Regions from separate parts of the Nocardiopsis sp. NPDC058789 genome, predicted to be linked through region 2. Evidence: predicted binding sites of a transcription regulator. Region 2 holds the regulator's gene; each other region holds the start of a gene.
What was found. The regulator LexA, encoded in region 2, represses DNA repair genes until DNA is damaged. The targets are predictions, from matches to a motif close to TCGAACANNTGTTCGA.

Region 1 (3,851 bases), on a different contig from region 2:
ACCTGTTCTGGTGCGCTCTACGCGCCTGCGTCACCTGCTTCACCACGTGAGGGGAGTATCCCTGTCGCGGCGGTGCCGTCATCACGGAGTACAACGGCGTGCTCCCGGTTCCGTCGGTTCACGTCCTCGGACGTGAGCGGGAGAGACCTCCGGTTATCTGCTGTGCGTGCAAACTGCTCGCGCGCACCGACCGGAGGAGAATCCGTCAGTGAACGTTCCTTTGTGGGTCTGGGCCGCCACCATCGCGGCCATGGTGCTGATCCTCGCCCTGGACCTGGTGATCGTCGACCACCCGTGGAGCAAGACCAAGGGTCCCAAGGAGTTCGGGATCAAGCAGGCCTCCTGGTGGGCCGTCTTCTACATCGGCATCGCCATCGTGTTCGGCTTCGGGGTCATGTACTTCGGCAGCCCGACGTCGGGCGCCGAGTACTTCGCCGGGTTCGTCACCGAGAAGAGCCTGAGCATCGACAACCTCTTCGTGTTCTACCTTCTGATGACCGCGTTCGCGGTCCCGAAGAAGTACCAGCACGAGGTCCTGCTCGTCGGCATCGTCATCGCGATCGTCATGCGCGGCTTCTTCATCGTGCTGGGCGCGCAGGTCATCAACGCCTGGAGCGAGGTCTTCTACCTCTTCGGCGTCTTCCTCATCTACACCGGTTACAAGATCGTCCGTGACCACGTGAAGGGCGACGAGGAGGACAAGGACTTCACGCAGACGCCCGTCGTGCGCCTGGTGAAGCGCTTCTGGCCGGTGACCAAGGACTACCACGGCGCCAAGCTGACCGTGAAGCTCGACGGCCGCCGTCACGTGACCCCGATGCTGCTGGTGATCGTCGCGATCGGCGTCATCGACCTCGTCTTCGCCGTCGACTCCATCCCGGCCATCTTCGGCCTGACGCAGGACGCCTACATCGTCTTCACCGCCAACGCCTTCGCCCTCATGGGCCTGCGCCAGCTGTACTTCCTGCTGGCCGGACTGATGGACCGCCTGGCCTACATCAGCTGGGGCCTGTCCGCGATCATGGTGTTCATCGGCGTGAAGATGATCCTGCACGCGCTCCACGAGAACGGCGTGCACGTCATCGACATCGGCATCGGCACCTCGCTCACCGTGATCCTGGGCATCATGACCATCACCATCGTCGGCAGTCTGATCAAGTCCGGCGTCGACCAGCGCCGCGAGGCCGAGGTCGAGGGCAAGGACGAGGACGCCACGGCCGACCGCTCCTGACCCCGAACCGCCCCGTTCCCGGACGTTTCCGGAGTCCGCTCCGGGCAACCGCGGAAACCCACCTCGTTCGAACGGTTGTTCGTTTATAGTGGTGGTGTCCCGACGCACACGCGTCGGGGCACCACCATTTTCGCGTGGCGGAAGAAACCGCCCCGGGTGATCGTTACTGTGGTCGGACGGGGTGTCGCGTCACCATTCCCCGACATCCCCTGAGCGGCCCGGTTCCGGAGCCGCGGCGGCCCTGCGGGGGTCCGCGACCGCCTCAACGCGAAGCCATACACGGGTCCACCGACGTCACTTCGACGTGGTCCGCGTCCTGTGCGTCAGAGCCGAAGGATGTCTCACTCGATGGTCGAACAACTCGTGGTCCGTGGAGCACGGGAGCACAACCTCAAGGACGTGTCGCTGGACCTGCCGCGCGACTCCATGATCGTGTTCACCGGCCTGTCCGGTTCGGGCAAGTCCTCGCTCGCCTTCGACACGATCTTCGCCGAGGGCCAGCGCCGCTACGTCGAGTCCCTCTCCGCGTACGCCCGCCAGTTCCTGGGTCAGATGGACAAGCCCGACGTCGACTTCATCGAGGGGCTGTCCCCGGCGGTCTCGATCGACCAGAAGTCGACCAGCCGCAACCCGCGGTCCACGGTCGGCACCATCACCGAGGTCTACGACTACCTGCGCCTGCTCTGGGCCCGCGTGGGCGTTCCGCACTGTCCGGAGTGCCACCGCGAGATCGCCCGGCAGACGCCGCAGCAGATCGTCGACCGGGTCATGGAGATGACCGAGGGCACCCGCTTCCAGGTGCTCGCCCCGGTCGTGCGCGGCCGCAAGGGCGAGTACGTCGAACTCTTCAAGGACCTCCAGTCCAAGGGCTACACGCGCGCCGTCGTCGACGGCCAGGCGGTCCGGTTGGACGAGGCGCCCAAGCTCGGCCGCTACGACAAGCACGACATCGCCGTGGTCGTGGACCGCCTCGCCGTCAAGCCCGGCGCGAACGGGCGGCTCACCGACTCGGTGGAGACCGCGCTCAAGCTGGCCGGCGGCACCATCGTCCTGGACTTCGTGGACCTGGAGAGCGACGACCCCGAGCGGGAGAAGGTCTTCTCCGAGCACCTCTACTGCCCCTACGACGACCTCTCCTTCGAGCAGCTCGAACCGCGCTCCTTCTCCTTCAACGCGCCCTACGGCGCCTGCCCCGACTGCTCCGGCCTGGGCACCCGCATGGAGGTCGACGCGGACCTGCTGGTCCCCGACCCGGAGAAGACCCTGGCCGAGGGGGCCATCGCGCCCTGGTCGGGCGGGCCCAACGGCGGCTACTGGGAACGCATCCTCAAGGCGCTGGGCGAGGCCGTGGGGTTCGACACCGACACCTCCTGGGAGCGGCTGCCGCGCCGCGCGCGCAAGGCGATCCTGGAGGGCCACGACACCCAGGTCCACGTCAGCTACCGGAACCGGTACGGGCGCAACCGCTCCTACTACACGGAGTTCGAGGGCGTGATCCCCTGGGTGAAGCGCCGCCACTCCGAGGTGGAGAGCGACCACACCCGCGAGCGCCTCGAGGGCTACATGCGCTCGGTGCCGTGCCCCACCTGTGACGGCACCCGGCTCAAGCCGGTCGTCCTCGCCGTGACGGTCGGCGGTAAGTCGATCGCGGACGTCGCCTCCATGGCGCTCGGCGAGAGCGCCGCCTTCCTGGCCGGGCTCCGGCTCTCCGACCGTGACATGGTCATCGCCGCGCAGGTGCTCAAGGAGATCAACGCCCGGCTGGGCTTCCTGCTGGACGTGGGGCTGGACTACCTGAGCCTGGCCCGCTCCTCCGGGTCGCTCTCCGGCGGCGAGGCCCAGCGCATCCGGCTGGCCACCCAGATCGGGTCCGGTCTGGTGGGCGTTCTGTATGTCCTGGACGAGCCCTCCATCGGCCTGCACCAGCGCGACAACGCCCGCCTGCTGGAGACCCTCCAGAGACTGCGCGACATCGGCAACACGCTCATCGTGGTCGAGCACGACGAGGACACCATCCGCGCCGCCGACTGGGTCGTGGACATCGGTCCCGGCGCGGGCGAGCACGGCGGGCACGTGGTGGTCACGGGCATCGTGGACGAGCTGCTCACCTCGTCCGACTCGCTGACCGGCGACTACCTGGCCGGTCGGCGCGCGATCGAGCTCCCGTCCGAGCGGCGCCCGCTGACCAGGGGGCACGAGCTCGTGGTCCGGGGTGCGCGGGAGAACAACCTGCACGGCATCGACGTTTCGTTCCCGCTGGGCGTGTTCACGGCGGTCACCGGTGTGTCCGGCTCGGGCAAGTCCACCCTGGTCAACGAGATCCTGTACAAGGCCCTGGCCAAGGAGCTCAACGGGGCGCGCGACGTGCCCGGCCGCCACCTGCGGGTGAACGGGATGAACAAGGTCGACAAGGTGGTGCACGTCGACCAGAGTCCGATCGGTCGCACGCCGCGCTCCAACCCGGCCACCTACTCCGGGGTCTTCGACCACGTGCGCAAACTGTTCGCGCAGACCACCGACGCCAAGACGCGCGGTTACCAGCCCGGCCGGTTCTCGTTCAACGTCAAGGGCGGCCGCTGCGAGGCCTGCTCCGGCGACGGCACGCTCCGGATCGAGATGC
Region 2 (3,851 bases):
CTCCCCCGAAGGTCATGCGCGGACCCGGCGGTGACCGCGCGGACGTTCATGTGTTCGGGATGGTGCGGAGGTACGGTGTTCGCCGTGCTCCCGCCCACCTCGCGGTGGCGGTTCCGGGTTCCCTACCCGGTGGTGTCGACCGCGGGCTCCGCCTGGCCCTCGCGGTCCTCTCGCAGGCTGGCGATCTCGGCCTCGAAGTCCGCGAGGCTCTCGAACCCGCGGTAGACGCTGGCGAAGTGCAGGTAGGCGACCTCGTCCAGGTCACGCATGGGACCCAGGATGGCCAGGCCGATCTCGTGGGCGGGCACCTCGGCCACGCCGCGCCCCCGGATCTCCTCCTCGACCTGCTGGCCGAGCTTGGCCAGCGCGTCCTCGGAGACGGGGCGGCCCTGGCAGGCGCGGCGCACCCCGGCGATGATCTTGGTACGGCTGAAGGGTTCGGTGACCCCGGACCGCTTCGCCACCATGAGCAGGACCGTCTCCTGCGTGGTGAAGCGGCGTTCGCAGACGGGGCAGGTCCGACGGCGCCGGATGGCCGCGCCGTCGTCGGTGGACCTGCTGTCGATCACCCGGGTGTCCGGATGACGGCAGAACGGACAGTGCATCCCGGTTCACCTGGCTTTCCTGTACCCGACCAACAACCCTTGGAGTCTACTTAACCACAACTTATTGACCACGGCCCCCGTGTCAACACCAGATGTTGTGGTCGAACCTAGGCGCTCAGGCGGACACCCGCAACCCGGCCCACGGCGTGTCCCCAATCCGGCGGCGGAGGCCGCCAAGGAACGGGGTTCGAGGAGGTGGAAACGGGGGTGCGCGACTCCGGAAGCCGAATCCCAGGATAAGGGGGCGGGGACGCGCCGCCCGACGCCCGCCACACCGAACCGCCGACCGAATTCCCCTCCCTCCCGAGGCCGTGGAGCGACGGCGGGGCACGGCGAGACGAACCCCATACCGGATCCCGCATTCGACGGACAACGGCCACCGCACGCGTGTACACACATAAGTCCGGCCACCGGAAATCGGCGCGTGAAAACACAAAGGGAAATCCCTCCGCGACCCCGTCCACGGACTCTCGAACGCTTGTTTGATATCACCGTGTGCAACGACTAAAGTTGACCTTGATTTCACACCGGCTTCGCCGTCCGGTCCGCGTGGCCGGTGACCGGCCGCACACGCGCCCTGACCGAACCGAACACCGAGGAGGCCCGGCCGTGCCGGAGGAGAACCCCGGAGCCGTCGGCTCCGGACCCACCACCGTTCTTTCGCCCGTCGGCGAACCGGGCGCGTCCGTGCCCGACACCCCCAGGCTCACCGCGCGCCAGCAGAGTGTCCTCAACTGCATCCAGAGGTACGTCCGGGAACGGGGGTACCCGCCGTCCATCCGGGAGATCGGGGACACCGTCGGCCTGTCCAGCCCCTCCAGCGTGGCGCACCAGCTGAAGGTGCTCCAGCGCAAGGGGTACCTGCACCGGGACCAGAACCGGCCACGCGCCGTGGAGCTGCGGACCCCCGGCAGGGAGACCTCCCAGACCCTCACCCAGGAGGAGCTCACCGCCGACTCCACCAGGGCGGCCTCGGTCCCGCTGGTCGGCCGGATCGCCGCCGGTGGCCCGATCCTGGCGGAGGAGGCCGTGGAGGACGTCCTCGCGCTGCCGCGCCAGCTGGTCGGTGAGGGCCGCCTGTTCATGCTCACCGTGGTGGGCGACTCGATGATCGACGCCGCGATCACCGACGGCGACCTGGTGGTCGTCCGTCAGCAGCAGACGGCCGAGAACGGTGACATCGTCGCGGCGATGCTGGACGACGAGGCGACCGTCAAGGTGCTGCGCAGAGAGCCGGACGGGCACGTGTGGCTGATGCCGCGCAACGACGCCTACGAGCCCATCCAGGGTGACGAGGCCACCATCCTCGGCAAGGTCGTCACGGTCATGCGCAGGGTCTGAGCGCGGATCCCCGAAGCCGGGGGCGGTGGGTGGGCCGATACGCTGAGGACGTGTCGTCACCTGTCTCCGCCCCCGTGTCCCCCTCCCCGACCCGCGCCCTCCTGGCCGCGACCCTGGCCGCCGGGACGCTGCTGGTCTCCGCCTGCGCGCCCAGCGACGGCGGTGACGGGCCCGCCCTTCCCGGCGCCTCCGGGCAGGAGCGCGAGGTCTCCTTCGAGGGCGGCGGCTTCACGGTGCCCGGCACCTTCACCACCCCCGGGGGTGACGGGGGCACCGTCCCCGGGGTGCTCATCATCTCCGGCAGCGGCCCCACCGACCGGAACGGCAACGGCCCCGGGCGCCCCGAGGCCAACACCAACCTGAACCTCGCCCGTGTGCTGAGCGGGGCCGGTGCGGCGTCGCTGCGCTACGACAAGTTCGGCAGCGCCGACCCGGACGCCATGAGCGAAGCCGAGGAGGAGGCCCTCGACCAGCCGGTCGACCCCCTGGTCTTCGAGCGGCAGATGGCCGCCGCCTACGCGGAACTGGTCGCCCAGCCCGAGGTGGACCCCGAGCGCACCGTCATCCTGGGCCACAGCGAGGGCGCCCTGTTCGCCCTGCGCGCCCATGAGGTCCTCGACGCCGAACCGGCCCTGGTGCTGGCCGCCCCGCCCGGCACGCGCATGCTCGACCTCATCGACCGACAGCTGTCCGAGCAGGTCCGCACCGCCGAGGCCCAGGGCGGCGTCGGCGAGGTGACCGCCGCGACGATGCTCTCCGACCTGCGGGCGGGCCGGGCCGCGGTGCGCTCCGGCTCGGAGCTGCCCGAGACCGACTCCACCGGCCTGTTCGACGCGAACGGCGCGGACTACCTGGCGTGGATCGATTCCTTCGACCCGGTCGAGCTGGCCGAGGAGCTGCCCGGGGACACCCCGGTCCTGGTTCTGTGGGGCGACCGGGACGCCCAGGTCAACGAGGAGGAGATCGACCGGCTCATGACCGGTATGGACGGTGCCGAGCGGGTGGACCTGCCCGGCGCCGACCACATCCTGCGCGAGTACGACGACTCCCCCGGCGCCGCCGCCCTCGACGCGGACCGCGCCTTCTCACCCGACGTCACCCCGGCCCTGGAACGGTTCCTCGGCGGCCTGCGGTAGGCGGTCCCCGGACCGCGGGCCACCGGCCGGACTCGGTCGATCGCCCGGATCACCCGGGCGGGGACGCCCGCGAGGAAGTCCCGGCCGCCGGAGCGTTCCGCGACCGCGACGACGCCGGGCCGCCTCGCGCGTCCACGGCCGCTCCGCCGCCACCGGCGGGAGCATCCGCGGAACACGCCCTAGTCGTCCTGGTCGTCCCCGGAGGCGGGCAGCCGCTCGACGACGGCACGGGCGAGGACTTCGGCGTCCTCGGCCGCGACCGCCCCGTCCACGGACCCCACCGCGTCGTAGTCGGTGGCGGCGGTGTAGCAGGACTCGACGTACAGGTTGGAGACCCGCACGCCCACACAGCCCACCTCGAACGCGCCCTCCTCCACCCACGTGAGGGCCTCGTCGCCCAGGCCGTCCACCGGCTGGGCGTCGTTCCCTCCCGCCGTGGAGCGCAGGGTGTCGGCGGCGGTCTCCTGGCCGCCCTCGACCGGGGCGGCGACCATGACCAGGGTGGCGGCGGAGGGCACGGACTCGCCCGCACCCTCGGGGGTGGCCCAACGGCACTGCCAACCGGTCCCGAAGGCGTCCTGGGCGGTGCCGACGGTCTCCTCGATCTCGCTCTCGTAGCCCGGCACGAGTTCCGCCAGGGCCTCGGTCTCGCCGACCCCGCACTCGGGCGCGGCCTCGAACTCGCCCTCTTCCACGCCGTTGCCCAGCAGGTACCAGGCGAGCCAGCCCGCGAGAGCCAGCACGGCCACGATCAGGACGACGAGCAGGG
Region 3 (3,851 bases), on a different contig from region 2:
TGATCGACGACAGCGCGCCAATCATCGCTACCGAAGCACCTGTCACCTGCTTGCGCACCGTTCTCGGTAGTGGCGAAGCGGACCAGGTGTTGTGGCTGGAAGGTAACCAGGACTTCTCCGCCTGGTCTGTTGGCAGCACTCCGGGCTATGTCCAGAGGGATCGCGTCGGGCCCTCCCCAACCGTCGAGTACGGCGAAGAAGGGAGAACGTCTCGGAGTCAACTTTTGCAGGGTGGGGAGTAACGCAGTTGTGCATTCGCCTTTCCGGAAGGTGACGGTCAGCTGAGAAGGTCGGCCGCCATACTCATCAAATTTGCGGTCAACCTGGCGCCGAAGCTCCTCCAGGCGGTCACCTCTCTCCTCGATGAGGAGCACGTTGAGGTGTTGGCCGGGGCGAAGCAGTTCGCGGCGGCGCAGGAAGACGTCCAGGGCGACCACCGGCGAGCCAGGTTCCTCTCCTACGTAGACACCGGGACCCGCGAACCCCTCGGCGTAGGTGAACTCCTTGAACTGGCCTCCTGCGCAGATCGGGTACCAGGCTTTGAGGTACTCGCTGATGATGAGATGCTTCGCCTGGGTGTGGGGGTCCAGAGGCCAGACGGTGTCCTTGGGGGTAGCCATACATTTCACTTACCACCAAGGTGAAATCGAATAACGGCTAAAATTGGCCGAATTCGGTCACTGGTGCGCGTGAACCTTCAGGTCATGAGGAGTAGCGTCCCAGCTTCGATCGTCAAGAAGGCGCCCGCCTGACTTCGGTGTGTGACCGCCCCATTGCTTAAAGAAGAAAGGAGTGTCTGATTCAAGACAAAGGTCCCGGATTCCTCGGGCCCAGTCGGCCTTCATCGTGCGGTGGCGTGGGCCGCTTTCACCACCCACGATGACCCAGTGGATGTTAGCTAGATCCAGCTGGTCTAGGGGGCCTAGGAGCGGTTCGCACGAGAGAAAGCGAACGGCAGCTGGCGTGCTTCGAAGATGATCCACGCGGTCGAGTGCCTCCGCACTCTCCACCGAAACACCCATCCAGATGTTGGGTGGCCACGGCAGCTCGGGTGCTAGCCGTGCCAAACGAAGAGAGCGCTTGGTGAGTACCTGGTATGTGTGCTGTGGGGTATCAGCCATGACTTCGAAGACCTTGTGAACGAAGTCCTTGGGCACCTTCGCGTGAAAAAGATCGCTCATGGAGTTGACGAAGACCGTGCGAGGGCTCTTCCATTTATACGGCATCTTGAGCGCTGAGGGGTGGACAGCAACTCCGAACCCAGGGCCCGAAGTTCGCGGGTCTCCGTCTGTTTGGTACTTGTCAACACCCATGGCCTTGAGCCTCTTGGAAAGCGCCAGCGCGTAGCAGTTGTCGCAACCAGAGGCGACGCGGTCGCACCCTGTGGTTGGATTCCAGGTCGCCTCCGTCCACTCGATGGAGCTCTTGTCAGCCACGGCCAACACCGCCCTTCCTTAAAAATTTGTACTTGGTTGGTGACACCAGTCGAGGTTGACTTAACCACGAAGGTGACGTGCGTCGCGCAGGTTCTGAGAACCTAGATATAATCGAACACTAGTTCGCAACATAACAAAATCTACCGCTGGCTGGTAGGGGCTTCGGTGCTCAGGGACGTGGTGATTTACGAGGACCGCGATCATCCTCACCGAGGGATCTTTGAACAGACCAGCGCCCCCCTCTCGGACCTTGCTGTGCCCTACTGTGCCGGTGTGAGTACCCAATGGACGATCCACGGCGAGAAGCTGGTGGACGAGAACCGGCACATCCGACTGTCCACGGTCGACATCACCCTCCCGGACGGGGTGTCCTTCACGCAGTACGTCGTGGCGATGCCCCCGGCCGCGATGACGCTGGTGGTCAACGACCAGCGCGAAGTACTCCTGATGCGTCGGCACCGGTTCATCATCGACCGATGGGTGTGGGAGCTGCCGGGCGGATACGTGGACGGCGCCGAGGACATCGAGGCCGCGGCTGCGCGTGAGGTCGAGGAGGAGACCGGGTGGCGTCCCCGCTCCATGGAGCACATGGTGACCTTCCAGCCCGCGATCGGCTCGGTGGACCAACCCCAGATCATCTACCTGGCACGCGGGGCCGACCTGACCGACACCCCTCCGGACGTCAACGAGGCCCAGGAGATCCGCTGGTGGCCGTTGGAAGAGGCCGTGAAGATGATCGAACGAGGCGAGATCGTCGGTGCGTCCACGGTTGTCGCGGTCTACCGGGCGCTCACCCTGGTGTGACGGCTTCCCTCGCTCGCACGGTGAACTCCTCGACTGCGGGCGAGCTTTCGTGGGCTTGGAGCCGGTGGCCCAGGCGTCGCAGGTAGGACAGCGCTCGGCGGGACTGCAATCCCTCGACCAGATCCAGGGCCAGGCCACCTATCCGGACGGCTTCTTCGGGTTCGTTGGGGGCGTGGGCTGTGGCGAGCATCAGCAGGTTGAACGTGCGGCCGCGGACGTAGTCGGTGTTCATCTCCAGGGAACGTTCCGCGTAGGTGGCGGTCTGGGCGTCGTCGTTCAGAGCAAGGAAGCAGTGGGCGACCTTGGCCGCGAGGTAGGCCTCGTCGAAGTAGGCCAGCCACTCAGGGGGGTCGGGATCTTCAGCCTCGAACGCCTTCACCCCGGCGCGCAGGGAGGCCGAGGTCGCCCGGTGATCGGTCAGGCCCGCGTGCCCATGTGCCTCGATGAGGTGGCACTCGGCCATGAGCGCTGTGTGTCCAGTGCGGGTGGCTGCGGACTGGGCTGCCCGCGCGAGGTCCACGGCTTCGGCTGATCGGCCGATGTAGGTGGCTTGGTGACCCATGGCGGCGAGGATTTCGGCGCACAGGCCGTCGTCCTGCGCGGTCTTGGCCATGCGTAGCGCCTGCACCAGGTACCGCTGGGCCAAGCCGTGCTGCTCGCAGTCGTAGGCCATCCACCCCACGGCCTTGGTGAGCTCGGCCGCCGCTGAGAACAGTTCTCGTCCGATCTCTTCGGTGTAGGTGCCGTGGAGGAGCGGGGTGACGTTGGCGTCGAGGTACTGCACGACGGTGCTGCGAATACGGCCCCCGCCCACGCGGTTGTCGAGGTCGCGGAAAGCCCGGGTCATTTGCCGGATGGCGGCAATTTCAGGGCGTCCGACCCGGGTTCGGCCTCGGTGCGCGGGGCCGGGGGAGGGCGGATGGGTGAGCCATCGTGTGGTGGCGCTTGGGTAGGCGGCCGGCGAGTATCCGCCGAGCAATACACGGCGGCGTTCGACGTCGGCCCGGTACAGCTGCCCAGCGGTGAAGATGCCCGTGGTCCAGGAGAGCGGGAACTCCAGGGTGCGCTCGTCCCCGCCGGGTAGGCCGCACTCTTGCTCGCTGAGGGGGCGCCCCAGGGCTTCGGAGAGAACTCCGGAGATCAGCGCGGGGACCGGTTGTTGTGGGCGTTCCCCTTCCAACCAGCGGCGCACGCTGTTGTGGTCGTAGGACAGTGAGAGCCCCAGCTCGTCACCGCGCGAGACCACTCGGCGGGCGAGGCCTTTGGCGGGCATACCTGACTCGTCGAGGAGCTGCGCGAGTTGGGTGTTCGGCTGTTTGGGGGTGCGCGGCACGGCGTCTCCACAGTGTTTCCGCGGTGTCCGGGGGGAGTGCAGTGTGGCACGCCCCCGACCTGTGGGGAACGAAGTCGCGAAAACGCACGCCCCCTGTGCACTCCTTCAGCTTGGGCTCACGCACGAACCCCGAGGCCGAGCCTTCTCGGCAAAGGCTCCCCGACGAGACGGTGGGATCTGCCCGAAGCCGCAGAAGAGGAAAGGGAACAGGCATGACGACCACACTCGCTCCGTTCACGGTGGAGCTGCCCGACCACCGCTTCGACCCCCGCTGGGAA

Region 1: uvrA (excinuclease ABC subunit UvrA) is a predicted target of LexA. The motif match lies at 1,299-1,314, and genes of this name have one in related genera.
Region 3: ACFW3L_RS03550 (DUF5131 family protein) is a predicted target of LexA. The motif match lies at 1,548-1,563, and genes of this name have one in related genera.

Annotation. Positions count from the first base shown of each region.
Region 1 is NZ_JBHYOW010000007.1:20,507-24,357, forward strand. It holds gene ACFW3L_RS11630 (TerC family protein) at 209-1,231, shown strand; gene uvrA (excinuclease ABC subunit UvrA) at 1,580-3,851, shown strand, end outside.
Region 2 is NZ_JBHYOW010000001.1:291,360-295,210, forward strand. It holds gene nrdR (transcriptional regulator NrdR) at 123-605, opposite strand; gene lexA (transcriptional repressor LexA) at 1,293-1,946, shown strand; gene ACFW3L_RS01280 (alpha/beta hydrolase family protein) at 1,997-3,082, shown strand; gene ACFW3L_RS01285 (hypothetical protein) at 3,262-3,851, opposite strand, start outside.
Region 3 is NZ_JBHYOW010000002.1:321,392-325,242, forward strand. It holds gene ACFW3L_RS03545 (three-Cys-motif partner protein TcmP) at 1-620, opposite strand, end outside; gene ACFW3L_RS03550 (DUF5131 family protein) at 678-1,436, opposite strand; gene ACFW3L_RS03555 (NUDIX hydrolase) at 1,710-2,240, shown strand; gene ACFW3L_RS03560 (hypothetical protein) at 2,227-3,513, opposite strand; gene ACFW3L_RS03565 (hypothetical protein) at 3,786-3,851, shown strand, end outside.